Regions from separate parts of the Streptomyces sp. NBC_00887 genome, predicted to be linked through region 2. Evidence: riboswitches for the same ligand, from Rfam matches in the RefSeq annotation. Region 2 holds a riboswitch; the other holds the start of a gene.

Region 1 (7,435 bases), 7.4 Mb from region 2:
GAGCGTACGACAGGTGTCCACCACGGCCACGGCGAGATCGTGACCGATGTGCGCATTGATACCGGCGAGTGCGAACTGCAGCGGGCGTACGCCGGGATGGCGCCGGAGCTGGAACAGCGGACGCCAGCAGGCGGGCGGCCGACCGCCCGCGGCGGCGGTGTCGACAGCGGTCAGATAGCGCTCGGCGAACCGCACATCCAGGGCGGACACGGTGTCCCGGTCCGGGAGGGAACCGTCCTCGGTCCGCCCGCTGACGGCCTCGGTGACCGTCAGATAGACCTGGTTGAACACGGCTACGCCGTCTCCCGGCGGCCAGTGGGAGCGGAGCATGCGCATCCGCTCGATCACCGTGCCCACATCGGCCACCGCACCGTCCACTCGTGGGCAGGAGGCGCCGACCGGGTCTGCGAACTGCTCGAACTGGGCCATGCGGGCAGCGTCCCAGCCGTAGGCTCGCCACGGCGCAGACCGGCCGGAGGTTCATCGGAACGGACGAACGCGGGGCGCCGGGGGAGAGGAACGAACAGTGTCGGGCGCACGCGCACAACGCAGGACCGAAACCAGACAGCGGAGGCGTACCGCACGCCGGCACGCCATGGCCTTCGCCGCATCGGCCGTCGTCGCCGTCGGTACGGCGACCGGTGTGATCACCGCAGCCGCGGGGGAGGGCGAGCGGACGACCGCCCGCCCCGACACGACCGCTTCGCCGGTCCTCGAACCGCTGCCCGCGGTGCCCACCGCGTCACCGGCCACCGTGTCCCCCTCCGCCTCGCCGCGTCCTTCCCGGACGGGCGTGAAGAGAGCCGCTCCGGCGCCGTCGCAGAAGAAGCCCCCGCAGCGGACCGCCACGGCCGCCGGGCTCTACCGCCACCCGGAGTCGCAGGTCCTGGACTGGGTCCGAGGCCACCGGGACGATCCGCGCCGCCCGCTCATCGAGTCCCGGATCGCGGCGCAGCCGGCCGCGGTCTGGTTCGCGGCCTACAACCCGTCAGCGGTGACCGCCCAGGTCCGCGGCGTGACGTCGGGAGCCGCCGCCGCGGGCCGCACCCCCGTGCTCGTGCCCTACGCGATACCCGACCGGGACTGTGGCGGAGCCTCCGAAGGAGGGGCGCCGGGACTCGCGGCGTACGACGCGTGGATGGGCGAATTCGCCGAAGGGCTGGGCAGCGGGCCGGTGATCGTGATCCTTGAGCCGGACGCGATCGCGCTCTCGGACTGCCTCTCGGCGGGGCAGCGCGCAGCCCGCTTCGCGTCGCTGGCCAGGGCGGGCCGTACCCTGCACGCCGCGAACCCGCGGGCCAGGGTCTACTTCGACGGCGGGCACTCGGGCTGGCACGCCGCCGCCAAGCAGGCGGCGGCGCTCAAGGAGGCCGGAGCCGCGACCAGCGGGGACGGCATCTTCACCAATGTGTCGAACTTCCACAGCACGGCGGACGAAGCGGACTACGCCCGCCGGGTACTGGCCGCCCTCGGCGGCCCGGCCCGCCTCGGCGCGGTCATCGACACCAGTCGCAACGGCAACGGGGCGCCGCAGGCCGGTGACTGGTGCGACCCGGGAGGCAGGGCCCTCGGCCGGACCCCGACGACGAGGACCGGCGAGTCCCGGATCGACGCCTACCTGTGGGTGAAGCTGCCGGGGGAGTCCGACGGCTGCACGGGCGCGGCCGGATCCTTCACCCCGGACTACGCCTACGCCCTGGCCACCGGCTGAGCCTCAGCTCTTGGGCGATTCCTCGTCGTACGCGGAGGTGCCCGAGTCCAGCAGGGCTCCTTGGTCCTGAGGTGGGCGGGGGCGAAGGCCCGCAGCACGTGGTAACCGGTGATCACGACGATGGTGCCGAGCACGGCACCGCTCAGTTCGAAGTCGTCGGGACATCGTGAGGGTGGAAGCCGGCCCCAGGAGCTCGCACGGACCAGGAGCCGGCACTACTCGACCTTCGACCTGGTCGCCCACACCCGGCTCGCCGCCATCGGCAGGCAGGTCGGGGTGGACCTCTGGGACTACGAAGGGCCGCAGGGGCAGAGCCTGTTCACGGCCGTGCGCCATCTGCTGCCCGCCGCGACCGGGGCCGCCCCCTGGCCGCACCCCGAGCTGGAGTTCCACCGGTACGCGGCGAGCGACATCGTGCACGCGGCCGCGGCCGCGGGCGACCGGGAGGCCCGGGCGGCGGTCCCCGCCTCGAAACTCCCCCGGCGGTGACCCGTGGGCACTGTGCCCCGCCGCGGAACAGCTCGACTCGATCGCCGGCTGACCTGCGGCGTACGGGCCCCGCGCCGTCCGCGGCACCCGTACGCCGTCCCGTGTCACTTTCCGGCGGTGCTTCCGGACGGTGCGGCGGCGGGTGCCGCGTCGGGCGCGCCGCCCTCCGCCACCTTGCGATCGCCCGCCCTCAGCACCCCGGCGCCCAGCACCAGTCCGAATGCCAGCACCGTCACGAGGCCGAACGACACCAGCAGCGACGTCGCCTCCGCCAGGGAGCCGATCGCGGACGGGGCGATGAGCCCCGAGGTGTACGTGATGGTGGCGACGCCCGCGATGGCCCGGCTCGGGTTGTCCCCGCTGCGCCCGGCCGCCGCGAACGCCAGCGGTACGACGACCGCGACGCCCAGTCCCAGCAGGCCGAAGCCGCACAGCGCCAGCCCCGCGTTCGGCGCCAGGACAACCAGCAGCCCGCCGACGGTGGCCAGGACGCCGCCGACCCGTACGGTCCGCACCGCGCCGAACCGGTCGACGACCCGGTCGCCGGCGATCCGGGCGATCGCCATCATCAGGGCGAACGCGGTCGTGGACGCCGCGGCGAGCCCGGCGGAACTGCCCATGTTGTCCTTGAGGTAGACCGCCGACCAGTCCAGGCTCGCTCCTTCGGCGAACACGGCGCAGAAGCCCACCGCGCCGATGACCAGCGCGGACTTCGGCGGCAGAGTGAAGCGTGGCGGCGGCTCCTCGTCCGGCTCGCTGCGCAGGTCGAGCACGTGCCGGCACGCGATCAGGCCGAGCACGGTGAGCACGAGCGCGGCCAGGGTGTGATGGAGCCGGGCATCGGCGCCGATGTGCGCGGCGACCGTGCCGGCCGCGGAACCGACCAGCGCGCCCACGCTCCACCACCCGTGCAGCCCGGACATGATCGACTTGTCGAGCCGGTTCTCCACCTCGACGCCGAGCGCGTTCATGGCGACGTCCGACATCCCGGCGGTCGCCCCGTACACGAAGAGCGCCGCGCAGAGCGTGAACAGGTTCGGGGCCAGGGCCGGAAGGGCCAGTGCCAGCGTCCAGAGCGCCAGCAGCCCGCGCAGGGCCGTCCGTGCGCCGAACCGGTGACTGACCCGGCCGGCCAGCGGCATGGCCAGTGACGCGCCGATGGCCGGGAAGGCGAGGGCGAGGCCGAGCTGTCCGGCGCTCACCGAGGCATGGTCCTGGATCCAGGGGACCCGGGTCGCGAAGCTGCCGGTCACCGCTCCGTGCACGGCGAAGACCGCGGCGACCGCGTACCTGGCCCGCCTGACCTGTTCCATGCCGAAAACCCGGACCGTTGGATCCATCGTCATACGCCGTGCCCTCCCCGGAGAATCCTCGCCGAACAGGCCACTCGGGTGCCCGTCCACGCGGTGCGGGACGTAAACTATCAGGAACCCTGCCTGATAAATAGCCCGCCACGGCGGGCCGGCAGCGATCTGGAAGGATCCCGGCATGCCCGCATCCCCCAGCACGGCCCGGGCCATCAACGACCGGCTCGCCCTGCGACTTCTCCAGCAGGACGGCCCGCTGACGGCCACTCAGCTCAAGACCCTGACCGGACTGTCCCGCCCCACGGTCGCCGACCTGGTCGAACGACTGCAGGACGCCGGCCTGGTCAGGGTCGTCGGCGAGAGCGGATCGGACCGCCGGGGCCCCAACGCCCGGCTGTACGGGATCGTTGCCGACCGCGCACACCTGGCCGCTCTCGACGTACGCACCGACAGCGTCGCCGTGGTCGTCGCCGATCTGCTGGGTGTCACGCTCGCCGAGGCCACCCTGCCCATCGGCAGCGACACCGCGACCGAGCCCGCGGTGGAACAGGCCGTCGCGCTGCTGGAGCGCACCGCCCGCGCCGCGGGAACGGCGCCGCTCCACAGCGTCGGCATCGGAGCCCCCGGCCTCATCGACCCCGTTTCCGGCGAGCTCCGCGACACGACAGGGCTCCCCGCCTGGCACCGCGGGCTGGTCAAGGTGCTCCAGCAGCGGCTGCCCGCGACGGTCCTCGTGGAGAACGAGACCAATCTGGCCGCCGTCGCCGAACACCGCATCGGCGCCGCACGCGACCGCGACACCTTCGTCCTGCTCTGGCTCGGCCACGGCATCGGAGCCGCCGTCATGCTGGACGGGAAGCTGCGCCGCGGCGCCTCCGGCGGGGCGGGCGAGATCGGATTCCTGCCGGTACCCGGCACCGGCGGGGTGCCCTCGGCACACAACTGCGACGGCGGATACCACTCGCTGACCGGCTCGGTCGCCGTCTGCGAACTGGCAGCCGACCACGGCATCAAGGCGCAGGGCCCCGCCGGCGACGGGGAGCAGGAGCAGTACCTCGCAGCCGCGTCCGTCGTCCGTTCCGCGCTGGCCGCGGACGGCCCGGAGGGCGACGCGTTCCTGGCGGCGCTGGCCGACCGGATCGCGCTCGGCGCCGCAGCCGTCGTCTCGGTGCTCGACCCCGGCTGCCTCGTCCTGGCCGGCGAGGTCGGCAGGGCGGGCGGTGACACGCTCGCCGCACGGGTCGAGGAACGGCTCGCCCGCATGTCGCCCCTGCCCACGGAGGTCAGGGCGGGGGAGCTGGGTGGCAGCGCGGTCCTGCGTGGCGCGCTGCTCGCCGCCCGCGAGGCCGCGCAGGAGGTCCTGTTCGCTCCGGGTGGCGCCCGGTAGCTTTCTGTGATCCACGCCACAGTGCGCACCCGCATGGCTGAACTCCAGCCGTGGCAGAATGTGTGCTGTACCAGTAGCAGCGCACTCCGGGGTCGGTGTAATTCCGAACCGGCGGTTATAGTCCGCGACCCGTCCGCATCCAGCGGCCGGTTGACCAGGTGAGATTCCTGGACCGACGGTGAAAGTCCGGATGGGAGGCAGTGCGCGGCGGTCCGTCACAGGTACGCCGCCTTGGGCGGATGCGTTCCGGGATCTTCCGGGACCACGCATCCGTGTCCCGGCTCGGCGTTCCCCTGTTGCGTTCCGCTTCATCTGTCGTCATCGACAGGCCCCGGAGTCCGTGCCCGAAGAGGCAGGAGGACCCGGTGGCCACCGCAGCCGATATCACCGCCATGCGGCGAGCGATCACGCTCGCGGCCCGCGGACTCGGCTCCACCAGCCCCAACCCGGTCGTCGGGTGCGTGATTCTCGACGCCGCCGGACAGCCGGCCGGTGAGGGCTTCCACCGGCGCGCCGGTGGGCCGCACGCCGAGATCCACGCCCTGCGCGAGGCCGGCGAGCAGGCCAGGGGCGGCACCGCCTACGTCACCCTCGAACCCTGCAACCACACCGGACGCACCGGCCCCTGCGCGCAGGCGCTCGCGGCAGCCGGTGTCGAGCGGGTGGTGTACGCCGTCGGTGACCCGAACCCGCAGGCCGCCGGAGGCGCCGACACCCTGCGTGCCGCCGGGATCGAGGTGGAGCAGGGCCTCCTCGCCGAAGAGGCCGAGGCGGGCAACGCCGCCTGGCTGACCTCCGTGCGGCTCAGCCGCCCGTACGTCCTGTGGAAGTACGCGGCCACCCTCGACGGCCGGATCGCCGCCGCGGACGCCACGAGCCGCTGGATCACCTCCGCCGAGTCCCGCGCCGACGTCCACCGGCTGCGCGCCGAGGCCGACGCCGTCGTGGTCGGTTCCGGCACGGCCCGCACCGACGACCCCCAGCTCGCGGTACGCGGCATCGAAGGCGCCGACCAGCCTCTCCGTGTCGTCGTCGACACGGGCGCCACCGCCGTACGACCCGGCTCCCGGGTGCTCGACGGCACGGCACCCACCCTGATCGCGGTCGCCGGCGACGCCGACACCGCGCACCTCCCCGAAGGCACCGTGCTCCGGCTGCCCCGCGCCGCCACCGGCCCCGGCCTGGACATCCCGTCCCTGCTCACGGCCCTGCACAGGCGCGGGATCCGCTCCGTACTCCTCGAAGGCGGACCCGTCCTCGCCGGTTCCTTCGTCGCCGCGGGAGCAGTCGACAAGGTCGTCGGCTACCTCGCTCCGGTCCTCCTCGGCGCGGGCCCGGCAGCCCTCGCCGACGCCGGAATCTCCACCATCTCCCAGGCGTTGCGCCTCGACGTGACCGAGACCGTCCGTATCGGCCCCGATCTGCGCATCACCGCCGTCCCCGTCCCTGCTCGGAAGGGAAACTGAGTGTTCACCGGAATTGTCGAAGAACTGGGTGAGGTCACCGCCGTCGAGAAACTCGGCGACGCCTCCCGCTTCCGACTGCGCGGCCCCGTTGTCACCGAAGGCGCCAAGCACGGCGACTCCATCGCCGTCAACGGCGTCTGCCTCACCGTCGTGGACCTCGGCGAACACGAGTTCACCGCCGATGTGATGGCCGAGACGCTGAGCCGCTCCAGCCTCGGAGCGCTCGAGACCGGCTCCCGGGTCAACCTGGAGCGCCCCATGGCGCTCGGCGGCCGGCTCGGCGGACACATCGTCCAGGGCCACGTCGACGGCACGGGCCGCATCATCGAGCGCAAGATCTCCGAGAACTGGGAGATCGTGAAGATCTCCCTGCCCGCCGATCTCACCCGTTACGTGGTGGAGAAGGGCTCGATCACCGTCGACGGCGTGAGCCTGACCGTCGTCGACGCGGGCCCTGACTACTTCACCATCAGCCTCATCCCCACCACCCTCGCGCTGACCACTCTGGGCGTGAAGGAGCCCGGCGACCCGGTCAACCTCGAAGTGGACGTCATCGCGAAGTACGTCGAGCGGCTGCTCGGCGGGAACGCGCCGGAATCCGGAGGGCCGGTCGCATGAGCGCCCTGGACTGGCTGAACTCGGAGGCGTTCACCGCCTTCGGCCAGCACATCATCTGGTCGGACCTGATCGGCAACACGATCGGTCTGACAGCCCTGGCCCTCGGCTGGCTCCGCTCGGTCTGGACCTGGCCCGCCCAGCTCCTGTCCGGCGTCGTCCTGATCGCCGCCAACGTCTCCGTGCAGCAGGCGGGCAGCGTCGGCAAGCAGCTGATCGTCGTCGCCGTCGCCGTATGGGGCTGGCAGCAGTGGACCCGCGGCAGGCAGCAGGACGGTTCCATCGCCGTGCGCTTCGCCACCTGGCGCGAGCGTGCGTACCTGGCGGGCGGCGCCGCGGTCGGCACCCTCGCGGTCGGCTGCCTGTTCACCGCCTTCCCCTCGCTCTCCTGGAGCCCGTGGGCGGACGCGTACATCTTCGCCGGCACGCTCGTCGCGATGCTGGCCCAGGCCCGCGGCAT
Region 2 (7,435 bases):
CTGGTGCGGGGCGGGGCGCTCGAGGCGCCGCCGCCCTCCAGAGTAATCAAGATGCGGCTCTTCGGGGCAGAGGGCTCAGACGTTCTCCGTGGCGTCGTCCGTTCCGGTGCCGTGTGAATTCCACGAGCGCGCGGAGTGTCCGTGCGTCACGAATGGCCTGTTCCCTGGCGATTCCGGGCTGGATGCCGAGGGCGGGCATGCTGGTGCCGTCGCTCAGGTCGAGGAAGACCCAGGGGTCGCCCGCCCGCAGATTGACGCGCAGGATCTCCGCCCAGGCCAGTCGGCGGGTCCGGGTGATGTTGACCACCCTGACCCCGGCCTCGTCGGCGACGATCTTCGGCCTGCTGAGCAGGGCGAGCACACCGAGGAAGAGCAGCGCGACGAAGACGAAGCTGGTCCGCTCCCCCGGGCTCAGGTGTTCGAGGATCAGTGCGACGACGGTGATGACGACGAACATGGCCACCCCCACGGTCAGCAGGACCACCCGGGTGAGGGTGGGCCTGAAGGTGACCGGGAGGGCGGGGAGTTCGGTCCGGGACGCGGGGGCGGACATGAGACTGTCGTCCTTCGGTGTGCGCTGGTCGGTCCGGGCCGTCAGAGGCGGCAGGCGTGGATGGCCGTCGTGAGGATGGCGCGGGCGCCGAGCTCGTACAGGTCGTCCATGATCCGCTGCGCCTCCTTGGCGGCGACCATGGAGCGGACGGCCACCCAGCCCTCGTGGTGCAGCGGGGAGATGGTCGGCGACTCGAGGCCCGGGGTGAGGGCCACGGCGCGCTCCAGGTGCTCGACGCGGCAGTCGTAGTCCATCATCACGTAGCTGCGGGCGACCAGGACGCCCTGCAGGCGGCGCAGGAACTGCTCCACCTTGGGCTCGTCGGCGGGGGCGCCCTTGCGACGGATCACGACCGCTTCCGAGGACATGATCGGCTCGCCGATGACTTCCAGACCGGCGTTGCGCATGCTGGTGCCGGTCTCCACCACATCGGCGATGATCTGGGCGACACCGAGCTCGATGGCCGTCTCGACCGCGCCGTCGAGGTGCACGACCGAGGCCTTGACACCCACTTCGGCGAGGTGCTTGGCGACGATGCCCTCGTAGGAGGTGGCGACCGTCATGCCGTCGAAGTCCTGCGGGCCGGTGGCCGTGCCGGGCTTCGTGGCGTAGCGGAAGGTGGAGCGGGCGAAGCCGAGCTGGAGGATCTCCTCGGCGTCGGCACCGGAGTCCAGCAGCAGGTCGCGGCCGGTGATGCCGATGTCCAGGCGGCCGGAGCTGACGTAGATCGCGATGTCGCGCGGCCGCAGATAGAAGAACTCGACCTCGTTCGTGGGGTCGACCAGGACGAGTTCCTTCGACTCCTTGCGCTGCTGGTAGCCCGCCTCATGGAGCATCGCCATCGCAGGCCCGGAGATTGCACCCTTGTTGGGGACGGCGATGCGCAGCATGAGGTCAGGTTTCCTTTGTACGGAGGGAGTTCCGGGAACGTGCGGGGCTGTGCTCAGAGGTGGGCGTAGACGTCGTCGAGGGAGATTCCGCGGGCGACCATCATCACCTGGACGTGGTACAGCAGCTGCGAGATCTCCTCGGCGGCGGCTTCCTTGCCCTCGTACTCGGCGGCCATCCAGACCTCGGCGGCCTCCTCGACGACCTTCTTGCCGATGGCATGCACGCCCTTGTCCACCAGTTCGGCGGTGCGGGAGGTGGAGGGGTCGCCGTTGGCGGCCTTGAGCTGCAGCTCGGCGAAGAGCTCTTCGAAGGTTTTGTTCGCCATGATGGTCCTTAGAATACGGGGTCCCGGACCCTCTCTCAGCGCCAGGGTTCGCTGACGGTGCGCAGCGTGGCCGCGGTGGCGACGGCGGCGGTGACCGCTTCGTGCCCCTTGTCCTCGTTGGAACCCTCGAGTCCCGCCCGGTCCAGCGCCTGCTCCTCGGTGTCGCAGGTGAGGACGCCGAAGCCGACGGGGACGCCGGTGTCGACGGTGACCTGGGTGAGGCCGTTGGTGACGCCCTGGGACACGTACTCGAAGTGGGGGGTGCCGCCGCGGATGATCACTCCGAGGGCGACGATCGCGTCGTAACCGCGTCCCGCGAGGACCTTGGCGACCACCGGGAGCTCGAAGCTGCCGGGGACCCGGAGCAGGGTCGGTTCGTCGATGCCCAGGTCGTGCAGGGCGCGCAGTGCCCCGTCGACGAGTCCGTCCATGACCTTCTCGTGCCACTGCGCAGCGATCACTGCCACCCGCAGGTCACCGCAGTTGCGTACGGACAGTTCGGGTGCGCCCTTGCCGCTCATGTCTCTCCTACTGTTCGTCTGTGCTTACTGGTTGCCGCAGGTCGACGCGGTGACCGCGTCGAGCCAGGGCAGGTCGTGCCCCATGCGGTCCCGCTTGGTGCGCAGGTACCGCAGATTGTGTTCGCCGGCCTGGACGGGCATGGGTTCGCGCCCGGTGATCCCGAGCCCGTGCCGCACGAGCGCGGCGGTCTTGTCGGGGTTGTTGGTCATCAGCCGGAGCGTGCGGACGCCGAGGTCCTCGAGGATCTGGGCACCCGCCGCGTAGTCCCTGGCATCGGCCGGCAGGCCGAGCTCGAGATTGGCGTCGAGGGTGTCGGAGCCCCGCTCCTGGAGTTCGTACGCGCGCAGCTTGGACAGCAGGCCGATGCCGCGTCCCTCGTGACCGCGCAGATAGACGACGATGCCGCGGCCCTCGGTCGTGATGCGTTCCATCGAGGCGTGCAGCTGGGGGCCGCAGTCGCAGCGCTGGGACTGGAAGATGTCCCCCGTCAGGCACTCGGAGTGGACCCGGACGAGGACGTCCTGGCCGTCACCGATGTCCCCGTGGACGAGTGCCACGTGCTCGACGCCGTCGACGGTGGAGCGGTAGCCGAACGCGGTGAACGCGCCGAACGCGGTCGGCAGGCGTACCTCGGCCTCACGGCGGACGGTCGGTTCCGAGCTGCGCCGGTAGGCGATCAGGTCCTCGATGGAGATGATCGTCAGTCCGTGCTTGCGTGCGAACGGGACGAGGTCGGGCAGCCTGAGCATCACCCCGTCCTCGCCGGCGATCTCGACGATGGCGCCTGCGGGCCGCAGCCCGGCGAGGCGGGCGAGGTCCACCGCGGCCTCGGTGTGGCCGTTGCGGACGAGGACACCACCGGAGCGGGCGCGCAGCGGGAAGATGTGGCCGGGCCGGACGAAGTCGCCGGCGCCCGCCCTGCCGCCCGCCAGCATCCGCAGCGTGGTGGCCCGGTCGGCTGCGGAGATCCCGGTGGTCACACCATGGGCGGCCGAGGCGTCGACGGAGACGGTGAAGGCGGTCTTCATCGACTCGGTGTTGTTGTCGACCATCTGCGGGAGTTCGAGCCGTTCCAGCTCGTCGTTCTCCATGGGCGCGCAGATCAGCCCACGGCACTCGCTCATCATGAACGCGACGATCTCGGGGGTCGCCTTCTCGGCGGCGATGACGAGGTCGCCCTCGTTCTCGCGGTCCTCGTCGTCGACGACGACGACGGGCCGGCCGGCGGCGATGTCGCGGATCGCCTGCTCCACGGGGTCGAGGGACAGGTCCTCGGCCGTACGGTCGTGCAACCAGGTGGGCTGGGCAGTCATGCCGTGGCTCCTTCCAGAGCGGGTGACCGCGTACGCAGCCACCAGTCGCGCATGCCCCACAGGACGAGGGCCCCGTAGACGACGTAGATGAGACCGGAGAAGGCGAGTCCGCTGTGGAAGTTGAGCGGTACGCCGACGAGGTCGACGAGCAGCCACGCGAACCAGAACTCGACCATGCCGCGGGCCTGGGCCAGCATCGCGACGAGCGTGCCGGCGAAGATGTACGCGTCCGCCCACGGGCTCCAGGAGAGCGAGGGGAAGGCGGTGAACAGGCAGCCGACCGCGAGGGTGCCGACCGCGGCGCCGCCCGCCAGGTACGCACGCTCGCGCCAGGTGGCGAAGCGCACGGCGATGGAACCGTCCTGCTGCCTGCCGCGGGTCCACTGCTGCCAGCCCCATACGGCGACGGCGACGACGATCAGCTGCTTGCCGACGCTGCCCGCCTGCTGCACGGAGACGTTGGCGGCGATCAGGACGACGCCGGACAGGAGCTGGGCGGGCCAGGTCCAGACCGAGCGGAGCCAGCCGAGGGCCAGGGCTGTCAGACCGATCGTGTTGCCGATCAGGTCCGACCAGATGATGTGCTGGCCGAAGGCGGTGAACGCCTCCGAGTTCAGCCAGTCCAGGGCGCTCATGCGACCGGCCCTCCGGATTCCGGCGCGTTCCCGCCGAGCAGCCGCTCGACGTACTTCGCGATGACGTCCACTTCGAGGTTGACCGGGTCGCCGGGCTCCTTCACGCCCAGAGTGGTCAGCGCGAGGGTGGTGGGGATGAGGCTGATGGTGAAGTAGTCAGGGCCCGCGTCGACGACGGTCAGGCTCACGCCGTCGACGGTGATCGAGCCCTTCTCCACCACGTAACGGGTGAGATCGGCGGGCAGGGAGATCTTCACGATCTCCCAGTTCTCGGAGATCTTGCGCTCGATGATGCGGCCCGTGCCGTCGACGTGGCCCTGGACGATGTGTCCGCCGAGCCGGCCGCCGAGCGCCATGGGGCGCTCCAGGTTGACCCGGGAGCCGGTCTCGAGCGCTCCGAGGCTGGAGCGGCTCAGCGTCTCGGCCATCACATCGGCGGTGAACTCGTGTTCGCCGAGGTCCACGACGGTGAGGCAGACGCCGTTGACGGCGATGGAGTCGCCGTGCTTGGCGCCTTCGGTGACAACGGGGCCGCGCAGTCGGAAGCGGGAGGCGTCGCCGAGTTTCTCGACGGCGGTGACCTCACCCAGTTCTTCGACAATTCCGGTGAACACTCAGTTTCCCTTCCGAGCAGGGACGGGGACGGCGGTGATGCGCAGATCGGGGCCGATACGGACGGTCTCGGTCACGTCGAGGCGCAACGCCTGGGAGATGGTGGAGATTCCGGCGTCGGCGAGGGCTGCCGGGCCCGCGCCGAGGAGGACCGGAGCGAGGTAGCCGACGACCTTGTCGACTGCTCCCGCGGCGACGAAGGAACCGGCGAGGACGGGTCCGCCTTCGAGGAGTACGGAGCGGATCCCGCGCCTGTGCAGGGCCGTGAGCAGGGACGGGATGTCCAGGCCGGGGCCGGTGGCGGCGCGGGGCAGCCGGAGCACGGTGCCTTCGGGGAGGTGCGCGGTGTCGGCGTCGCCGGCGACCGCGATCAGGGTGGGTGCCGTGCCGTCGAGCACCCGGGAGCCGGGTCGTACGGCGGTGGCGCCCGTGTCGACGACGACACGGAGAGGCTGGTCGGCGCCTTCGATGCCGCGTACCGCGAGCTGGGGGTCGTCGGTGCGGGCCGTGCCGGAACCGACCACGACGGCGTCGGCCTCGGCGCGCAGCCGGTGGACGTCGGCGCGGGACTCGGCGGAGGTGATCCAGCGGCTCGTGGCGTCCGCGGCGGCGATCCGGCCGTCGAGGGTGGCCGCGTACTTCCACAGGACGTACGGGCGGCTGAGCCGCACGGAGGTCAGCCAGGCGGCGTTGCCCGCCTCGGCCTCTTCGGCGAGGAGGCCCTGCTCCACCTCGATCCCGGCGGCACGCAGGGTGTCGGCGCCTCCGGCGGCCTGCGGGTTCGGGTCACCGACGGCGTACACCACCCGCTCGACACCGGCTGCCGCGAGCGCCTGCGCGCAGGGGCCGGTGCGTCCGGTGTGGTTGCAGGGTTCGAGGGTGACGTAGGCGGTGCCGCCCCTGGCCTGCTCGCCGGCCTCGCGCAGGGCGTGGATCTCGGCGTGCGGCCCACCGGCGCGCCGGTGGAAGCCCTCACCGGCCGGCTGTCCGGCGGCGTCGAGAATCACGCACCCGACGACCGGGTTGGGGCTGGTGGAGCCGAGTCCGCGGGCCGCGAGCGTGATCGCTCGCCGCATGGCGGTGATATCGGCTGCGGTGGCCACCGGGTCCTCCTGCCTCTTCGGGCACGGACTCCGGGGCCTGTCGATGACGACAGATGAAGCGGAACGCAACAGGGGAACGCCGAGCCGGGACACGGATGCGTGGTCCCGGAAGATCCCGGAACGCATCCGCCCAAGGCGGCGTACCTGTGACGGACCGCCGCGCACTGCCTCCCATCCGGACTTTCACCGTCGGTCCAGGAATCTCACCTGGTCAACCGGCCGCTGGATGCGGACGGGTCGCGGACTATAACCGCCGGTTCGGAATTACACCGACCCCGGAGTGCGCTGCTACTGGTACAGCACACATTCTGCCACGGCTGGAGTTCAGCCATGCGGGTGCGCACTGTGGCGTGGATCACAGAAAGCTACCGGGCGCCACCCGGAGCGAACAGGACCTCCTGCGCGGCCTCGCGGGCGGCGAGCAGCGCGCCACGCAGGACCGCGCTGCCACCCAGCTCCCCCGCCCTGACCTCCGTGGGCAGGGGCGACATGCGGGCGAGCCGTTCCTCGACCCGTGCGGCGAGCGTGTCACCGCCCGCCCTGCCGACCTCGCCGGCCAGGACGAGGCAGCCGGGGTCGAGCACCGAGACGACGGCTGCGGCGCCGAGCGCGATCCGGTCGGCCAGCGCCGCCAGGAACGCGTCGCCCTCCGGGCCGTCCGCGGCCAGCGCGGAACGGACGACGGACGCGGCTGCGAGGTACTGCTCCTGCTCCCCGTCGCCGGCGGGGCCCTGCGCCTTGATGCCGTGGTCGGCTGCCAGTTCGCAGACGGCGACCGAGCCGGTCAGCGAGTGGTATCCGCCGTCGCAGTTGTGTGCCGAGGGCACCCCGCCGGTGCCGGGTACCGGCAGGAATCCGATCTCGCCCGCCCCGCCGGAGGCGCCGCGGCGCAGCTTCCCGTCCAGCATGACGGCGGCTCCGATGCCGTGGCCGAGCCAGAGCAGGACGAAGGTGTCGCGGTCGCGTGCGGCGCCGATGCGGTGTTCGGCGACGGCGGCCAGATTGGTCTCGTTCTCCACGAGGACCGTCGCGGGCAGCCGCTGCTGGAGCACCTTGACCAGCCCGCGGTGCCAGGCGGGGAGCCCTGTCGTGTCGCGGAGCTCGCCGGAAACGGGGTCGATGAGGCCGGGGGCTCCGATGCCGACGCTGTGGAGCGGCGCCGTTCCCGCGGCGCGGGCGGTGCGCTCCAGCAGCGCGACGGCCTGTTCCACCGCGGGCTCGGTCGCGGTGTCGCTGCCGATGGGCAGGGTGGCCTCGGCGAGCGTGACACCCAGCAGATCGGCGACGACCACGGCGACGCTGTCGGTGCGTACGTCGAGAGCGGCCAGGTGTGCGCGGTCGGCAACGATCCCGTACAGCCGGGCGTTGGGGCCCCGGCGGTCCGATCCGCTCTCGCCGACGACCCTGACCAGGCCGGCGTCCTGCAGTCGTTCGACCAGGTCGGCGACCGTGGGGCGGGACAGTCCGGTCAGGGTCTTGAG

The links. A riboswitch is a leader RNA that binds a small molecule or an ion and turns the genes downstream of it on or off. The one in region 2 is predicted to bind FMN.
Region 1: it holds a riboswitch for FMN, as region 2 does, so the genes downstream of both, ribD (bifunctional diaminohydroxyphosphoribosylaminopyrimidine deaminase/5-amino-6-(5-phosphoribosylamino)uracil reductase RibD) here and ribD (bifunctional diaminohydroxyphosphoribosylaminopyrimidine deaminase/5-amino-6-(5-phosphoribosylamino)uracil reductase RibD) in region 2, are expected to answer to the same signal.

The regions. Positions count from the first base shown of each region.
Region 1 covers NZ_CP108788.1:1,315,479-1,322,913, reverse strand. Annotated here, with positions in the region: gene OG844_RS05955 (DUF5995 family protein) at 1-429, opposite strand, end outside; gene OG844_RS05950 (glycoside hydrolase family 6 protein) at 596-1,711, shown strand; partial or broken gene OG844_RS05945 (nitrate reductase) at 1,715-1,869, opposite strand; partial or broken gene OG844_RS05940 (alginate lyase family protein) at 1,886-2,252, shown strand; gene OG844_RS05935 (MFS transporter) at 2,305-3,546, opposite strand; gene OG844_RS05930 (ROK family transcriptional regulator) at 3,689-4,894, shown strand; FMN riboswitch at 4,972-5,102, shown strand; gene ribD (bifunctional diaminohydroxyphosphoribosylaminopyrimidine deaminase/5-amino-6-(5-phosphoribosylamino)uracil reductase RibD) at 5,260-6,360, shown strand; gene OG844_RS05920 (riboflavin synthase) at 6,361-6,978, shown strand; gene OG844_RS05915 (nicotinamide riboside transporter PnuC) at 6,975-7,435, shown strand, end outside.
Region 2 covers NZ_CP108788.1:8,685,382-8,692,816, reverse strand. Annotated here, with positions in the region: gene OG844_RS39720 (PH domain-containing protein) at 47-553, opposite strand; gene hisG (ATP phosphoribosyltransferase) at 595-1,443, opposite strand; gene OG844_RS39710 (phosphoribosyl-ATP diphosphatase) at 1,497-1,769, opposite strand; gene ribH (6,7-dimethyl-8-ribityllumazine synthase) at 1,805-2,290, opposite strand; gene OG844_RS39700 (bifunctional 3,4-dihydroxy-2-butanone-4-phosphate synthase/GTP cyclohydrolase II) at 2,315-3,604, opposite strand; gene OG844_RS39695 (nicotinamide riboside transporter PnuC) at 3,601-4,239, opposite strand; gene OG844_RS39690 (riboflavin synthase) at 4,236-4,853, opposite strand; gene ribD (bifunctional diaminohydroxyphosphoribosylaminopyrimidine deaminase/5-amino-6-(5-phosphoribosylamino)uracil reductase RibD) at 4,854-5,954, opposite strand; FMN riboswitch at 6,112-6,242, opposite strand; gene OG844_RS39680 (ROK family transcriptional regulator) at 6,320-7,435, opposite strand, start outside.